DNA from 2 places in the Streptomyces vietnamensis genome. Region 1 is predicted to be linked to the other one. Evidence: predicted binding sites of a transcription regulator. Region 1 holds the regulator's gene; the other holds the start of a gene.

Region 1 (3,311 bases):
GGAACTGGCCGGTGGGCCGTTCCTCTCCCCGCAGCTTGGCCAGTTCGCGCAGCAGACGCTCCTGCTCGGCGTCGAGCTTGTTCGGGGTCGTCACCTCGACGTGCACGATCAGGTCGCCCCGGCCGTTGCCCCGCAGGTGCGTCACGCCGCGCCCGTGCAGCGGGATCGACTGGCCGGACTGCGTGCCCGGGCGGATGTCGATCTCCTCGACGCCGTCGAGGGTCTGCAGCGGCACCTTCGTGCCGAGCGCTCCCGCCGTCATCGGGATGGTGACCGTGCAGTGCAGGTCGTCCCCGCGCCGCTGGAAGACCTCGTGCGGGGTCTCGTGGATCTCGACGTACAGGTCGCCGGCGGGGCCGCCGCCGGGGCCGACCTCGCCCTCGCCCGCGAGCTGGATGCGGGTGCCGTTGTCGACACCGGCCGGGATCTTGACCGTGAGCGTACGGCGGGACCGCACGCGGCCGTCGCCGGCGCACTCGGGGCACGGCGTCGGCACGACCGTACCGAAGCCCTGGCACTGCGGGCAGGGCCGGGAGGTCATGACCTGGCCGAGGAAGGACCGGGTGACCTGGGAGACCTCGCCGCGGCCGCGGCACATGTCACAGGTCTGCGCGGAGGTGCCGGGCGCGGCGCCCTCGCCCGAACAGGTGGTGCAGACGACCGCCGTGTCGACCTGGATGTCCTTGGTCGTACCGAAGGCCGCCTCGTTGAGGTCGATCTCCAGGCGGATCATGGCGTCCTGGCCGCGGCGGGTCCGCGAGCGCGGGCCGCGCTGCGAGGCCGTGCCGAAGAAGGCGTCCATGATGTCGGAGAAGTTGCCGAAGCCGCCCGCTCCGAAGCCACCGCCCGCGCCACCGCCGCCGGAGGCCGAGAGCGGGTCGCCGCCGAGGTCGTAGACCTGCTTCTTCTGCGGGTCCGAGAGGACCTCGTAGGCGGCGTTGATCTCCTTGAAGCGTTCCTGCGTCTTCGGATCGGGATTGACGTCCGGGTGCAGCTCGCGCGCGAGCCTCCGGAACGCCTTCTTGATCTCGTCCTGGGACGCGTCGCGGCGCACGCCGAGTACGGCGTAGTAGTCCGTGGCCACTTACGACTCCGCCAGGATCTGTCCGACGTAACGTGCCACTGCGCGTACCGCTCCCATCGTTCCGGGGTAGTCCATGCGGGTCGGTCCGACCACGCCGAGTTTGGCGACTGCCTCGCCGCCCGAACCGTAGCCGACCGAGACGACGGACGTGGAGCTCAGCCCCTCGTGGGCGTTCTCGTGCCCGATGCGTACGGTCATGCCCGATTCCTTGGCCTCGCCGAGCAGCTTGAGGAGCACGACCTGCTCCTCCAGAGCCTCAAGGACGGGCCTGATCATCAGGGGGAAGTCGTGTCCGAAGCGGGCGAGATTGGCGGTGCCGCCGATCATCAGCCGCTCCTCGTGCTCCTCGACGAGCGTTTCGAGGAGGGTCGCGAGCACGGTCGAGACCGTGGCGCGGTCCTCGGCCTCCTCGAAGGACTCGGGGAGGTCCTGCACCAGCTGCGGCACGTCGGCGAACCGGCGGCCGACGACCCGGCTGTTGAGCCGGGCCCGCAGGTCGGCGAGCGAGGTCTCGCCGAAGGGCGCGGGGCAGTCGACGACGCGCTGCTCGACCCGGCCGGTGTCGGTGATGAGGACGAGCATCAGGCGGGCGGGGGCCAGCGAGAGCAGCTCCACGTGCCGGACGGTCGAGCGGGTCAGCGAGGGGTACTGGACGACGGCGACCTGGCGGGTCAGCTGAGCGAGCAGCCGCACGGTGCGCCCGACGACGTCGTCGAGGTCGACGGCTCCGTCGAGGAAGTTGTGGATGGCCCGCCGCTCGGGCGTCGACAGCGGCTTGACGCCGGCGAGCCGGTCGACGAAGAGCCGGTAGCCCTTGTCGGTGGGGATGCGCCCCGCACTGGTGTGAGGCTGGGCGATGTACCCCTCCTCCTCGAGGACGGCCATGTCGTTGCGCACGGTGGCGGGCGACACGCCGAGCTTGTGGCGCTCGGTGAGCGCCTTGGAGCCGACGGGCTCCTCCGTCCCGACGTAGTCCTGGACGATGGCGCGCAGGACCTCGAGTCTGCGTTCGCTGAGCATCGTGCGCACCTCCAGCTGTCGTCGTCGTTCCGGTTGCTCCGCTTTTGGCACTCGCCCTGTCCGAGTGCCAGCGATCCCCCGGCCAGTGTACGGCGGCGGGCATCGCTCCTGGCAAGGAGGCGGCGCCCGCACCGGTTAGCGTCGCCCCATGGACGTGGATTGGGAAGCGTACGGATGGGAGCGCCTCGCGGACGGAGTCGGCAGGCGCCGACTGCCCGGCTGGGACGCCACGGTGGGCCTTGTCGTGGGTACGCGGGCGGTATTGCTGTACGACACGGGGTCCTCGCTCGCGGAGGGCGCGGAGCTGCGGGCACAGATCACGGCACTCACGGGCGGCCGAAAGGTGACACACATCGCACTGAGCCACCCCCACTTCGACCACGTCTTCGGCACGGCGGTGTTCGCAGGCGCGGAGGTCTTCGGCGCGGTGGGCTCGGACGAGCTCCTCTCCCTGGCCCGGGAACGGGAGGCGCTGCGCGAGGACGCGGTACGGCAAGGGATCGATCCGCAGACGGCGGCGGAGGCGGTGGACGTCCTGGTGGCCCCCCGGCACGTGGTCTCGGGCGAGTGGACGCTCGACCTGGGCGACCGCCAGGTGCTCCTGGCGAACGTGGGCCCCGGCCACACGGGCCACGACCTGGCGCTCTGCGTCCCGGGCGGGCGCGAGGTCGTCTTCTGCGGGGACCTGGTGGAGGAGTCGGGCGAACCGCAGGCGGGCCCGGACGCGATCCCGTCCCGCTGGCCGGACGCCCTGGACCGCCTGCTCGCCCTGGGCGGCGAGGAGGCGGCGTACGTACCGGGGCACGGGGCGGTGGTGGACGCCACGTTCGTGAGGGCACAGCGCGATGAACTGGCACGGCGCTTCGACGTGCCCTAACGTCACCCGAATGCGCAGCTACAACCCGGATCTGACGCCGCCTTGACTGCATCTCCCGGGGGATGACCCCCGGACCCCCAGCAGATTCCCCGCCACCGCGTCCTGGACAGAATCGAGCCCATGCGCAGTTACAACCCCGATCTGACACCGCCCTGGAAGAAGTCGGCGCCCGTGCCGGAGGTCCCGGCGGACCCCGACCTGGTCGTCGAGGAGGTCACCACGGGCTTCTGCGGGGCGGTGATCCGCTGCGAGGCGGGCACGGTGACGCTGGAGGACCGGTTCGGCAAGCACCGGGTCTTCCCGCTGGAGCCGCGCGGCTTCCTCCTGGAG
Region 2 (3,311 bases), 2.3 Mb from region 1:
GCGAGGTCGGTCACCCGTCCCATTCTGGGCCCTGGAGGGCTGTGGGCCGGCCGGGGGACGGGTGGGGCGGTACGGCGGTGTCGCGGCCCGGAAGGGGCTCTCGCGCTGACAGGATGCGGCGCCATGCAGCTCGTACGACAAAAGGACCAGATGATGACAAAAGGTGTGCGCCGCTCCCGCCGGACGCTCGGGGCGGTGCTCGCCGTGGCCGCCCTCGCCTCCGCCGCCACGGCCTGCTCCGACAGCGCCGAACCCGAGCGCGGCGCGCCCGCCCCCGCCGCCGAGAAACAGGCCCCCGCCGCCGGCGCCCTCACCGCGTACGTCGAGAAGGTCCGCGCCCGGCGGGCCGCCCGCGTGCTCGCCGCCAAGAGATGGGGCCTCGCCAAACCCCCGCTCGAAGCGCCCGCCCCGCCCGCCGTCAAACCGAAGATCACCACCCGCAAGGGCTTCGAGACCGACGGCGAGGACCTGCCGCCCGTCTTCACCACCGTCCCGACCAAGCAGAAGGTCGTCTTCCTGACGATCGACGACGGCGCGGAGAAGGACCCCCAGCTGATCAAGATGATGCAGGAGCTGCGGATCCCCTACAGCGCCTTCCTCAGCAACTACCTCGTCAAGGACGACTACGGCTACTTCCGGAAGATGCAGAAGTCCGAGGAGTCCGGCGTCTCCCTGCACAACCACACCCTCAACCACCGCTACCTGCCCGGCCTCTCGTACGGCGAGCAGAAGCGCGAGATCTGCGGCATGCAGGACGTCATGGAGAAGCAGTTCGGCAAGCGGCCCCCGCTCTTCCGCCCGCCGTACGGCAACTACAACGAGGACACCCTGACCGCCGCGAAGAGCTGCGGCGTCAAGGCCGTCCCGCTCTGGGCCGCCGAGGCCTTCCCCGACCACATGGAGTGGCGCGAGTGGGACCGGGACCTGCACCCCGGCGACATCGTGCTCACCCACTTCCGGGGCAAGGAGGACTGGAAGGGCACCATGCCGGACATGATCCGCCGCGTGATGAACGTGATCACGTCCAAGGGGTACGCGGTCGCGAAGCTCGAGGACTACGTGTGAGGCGGGTCGCCGTCCTCGCCGTGACCGGCGCGCTGCTCGCCCTCCCCGCCCTCCCCGCCTGCGCCCCCTCGGTCGACCCGATCGGACGGCTCGGCCGGAAGGCGGCGGAGCGGGTGGGGCCCCGGCCCACGCCGGTCGAGGTCAAGACCGTGCGGGCGGTGGTGGGCGCGAAGCACTGAGAGGAGGCCGGAGGGGTCCGTCCCGTCACGCCACGGAGCGATGAATTGGCACTCCGCTTGACCGAGTGCTAATCGCGGTCATAGTCTCGGCTCTGGCACTCCCCACTGGAGAGTGCCAACACAGCGACGGGCAGGTCCGGCACCCGCGACGACGGATCCACCTGGTCGCCACCTCAGACAGTTAACCCCGTGAGATCTCCGAAGGGGGAGGTCGGATCGTGACGACCACCAGCTCCAAGGTTGCCATCAAGCCGCTCGAGGACCGCATCGTGGTCCAGCCGCTCGACGCCGAGCAGACCACCGCCTCTGGCCTGGTCATTCCGGACACCGCCAAGGAGAAGCCCCAGGAGGGCGTCGTCCTGGCCGTGGGCCCGGGCCGCTTCGAGAACGGCGAGCGTCTGCCGCTCGACGTCAAGACCGGCGACATCGTGCTGTACAGCAAGTACGGCGGCACCGAGGTGAAGTACAGCGGCGAGGAGTACCTCGTCCTCTCGGCTCGCGACGTGCTCGCGATCGTCGAGAAGTAATTCACCGAAGTATCTGAAGCAGATGCTTTGAGCTGCGCCCCTTGACCCCGCACCGGGCGTCCGGGGGCGCAGTTCGTTCCACCTTGAATCCGAGAGGGCTGAACCGCTCCCATGGCGAAGATCCTGAAGTTCGACGAGGACGCCCGTCGCGCCCTTGAGCGCGGCGTCAACAAGCTTGCCGACACGGTGAAGGTGACGATCGGCCCCAAGGGCCGCAACGTCGTCATCGACAAGAAGTTCGGCGCCCCCACCATCACCAACGACGGTGTCACGATCGCCCGCGAGGTCGAGATCGAGGACCCGTACGAGAACCTCGGCGCCCAGCTCGTGAAGGAGGTGGCGACCAAGACCAACGACATCGCGGGTGACGGCACCACCACCGCCACCGTGCTCGCCCAGGCCCTGGTCCGAGAGGGTCTGCGCAACGTCGCCGCCGGCGCCTCCCCGGCCGCCCTCAAGAAGGGCATCGACGCCGCCGTCAAGGCCGTCTCCGACGAGCTGCTCGCCACCGCGCGCCCGATCGAGGACAAGTCCGACATCGCCGCCGTCGCCGCGCTCTCCGCGCAGGACCAGCAGGTCGGCGAGCTCATCGCCGAGGCGATGGACAAGGTCGGCAAGGACGGTGTCATCACCGTCGAGGAGTCCAACACCTTCGGCCTGGAGCTCGACTTCACCGAGGGCATGGCCTTCGACAAGGGCTACCTGTCCCCGTACATGGTGACCGACCAGGAGCGCATGGAGGCCGTCCTCGACGACCCGTACATCCTGATCCACCAGGGCAAGATCTCCTCGATCCAGGACCTGCTGCCCATCCTGGAGAAGGTCATCCAGGCCGGCGCCAGCAAGCCGCTCCTGATCATCGCCGAGGACGTCGAGGGCGAGGCCCTCTCCACCCTCGTCGTCAACAAGATCCGTGGCACCTTCAACGCCGTCGCCGTCAAGGCCCCCGGCTTCGGTGACCGCCGCAAGGCGATGCTCGGCGACATGGCCACCCTCACCGGTGCCACCGTCATCGCCGAGGAGGTCGGCCTCAAGCTCGACCAGGCCGGTCTCGACGTGCTGGGCACCGCCCGCCGCGTGACCATCACCAAGGACGACACCACCATCGTCGACGGTGGCGGCAACTCCGAGGACGTCGCGGGCCGCGTCAACCAGATCAAGGCCGAGATCGAGTCCACGGACTCCGACTGGGACCGCGAGAAGCTCCAGGAGCGCCTCGCGAAGCTCGCCGGCGGCGTGTGCGTCATCAAGGTCGGCGCCGCCACCGAGGTGGAGCTGAAGGAGAAGAAGCACCGTCTGGAGGACGCCATCTCCGCGACCCGCGCCGCGGTCGAGGAGGGCATCGTCTCCGGTGGTGGCTCCGCGCTCGTCCACGCCGTCAAGGTCCTCGAGGGCAACCTCGACAAGACCGGCGACGAGGCCACCGGTGTCGCGGTCGTCCGCCGCGCCGCCGTCGAGCCGCTGCGCTGGATCGCCGAGAACGCCGGCCTCGAGGGCTACGTCATCACCTCGAAGGTGGCGGAGCTGGAGAAGGGCAACG

What was found. Region 1 encodes HrcA, which represses chaperone genes, less so after heat shock. Its sites were predicted from a motif close to TTNGCACTCNGNNNNNCNGAGTGCNAA; they were not measured.
Region 2: groES (co-chaperone GroES) is a predicted target of HrcA. The motif match lies at 1,290-1,316, and genes of this name have one in related genera.

What each region holds. Positions count from the first base shown of each region.
Region 1 is NZ_CP010407.1:2,824,903-2,828,213, forward strand. It holds gene dnaJ (molecular chaperone DnaJ) at 1-1,084, opposite strand, end outside; gene hrcA (heat-inducible transcriptional repressor HrcA) at 1,085-2,104, opposite strand; gene SVTN_RS12635 (MBL fold metallo-hydrolase) at 2,253-2,981, shown strand; gene SVTN_RS12640 (DUF3097 domain-containing protein) at 3,102-3,311, shown strand, end outside.
Region 2 is NZ_CP010407.1:5,109,621-5,112,931, forward strand. It holds gene SVTN_RS23100 (THUMP-like domain-containing protein) at 1-23, opposite strand, end outside; gene SVTN_RS23105 (polysaccharide deacetylase family protein) at 124-1,065, shown strand; gene SVTN_RS23110 (hypothetical protein) at 1,062-1,244, shown strand; gene groES (co-chaperone GroES) at 1,463-1,771, shown strand; gene groL (chaperonin GroEL) at 1,883-3,311, shown strand, end outside.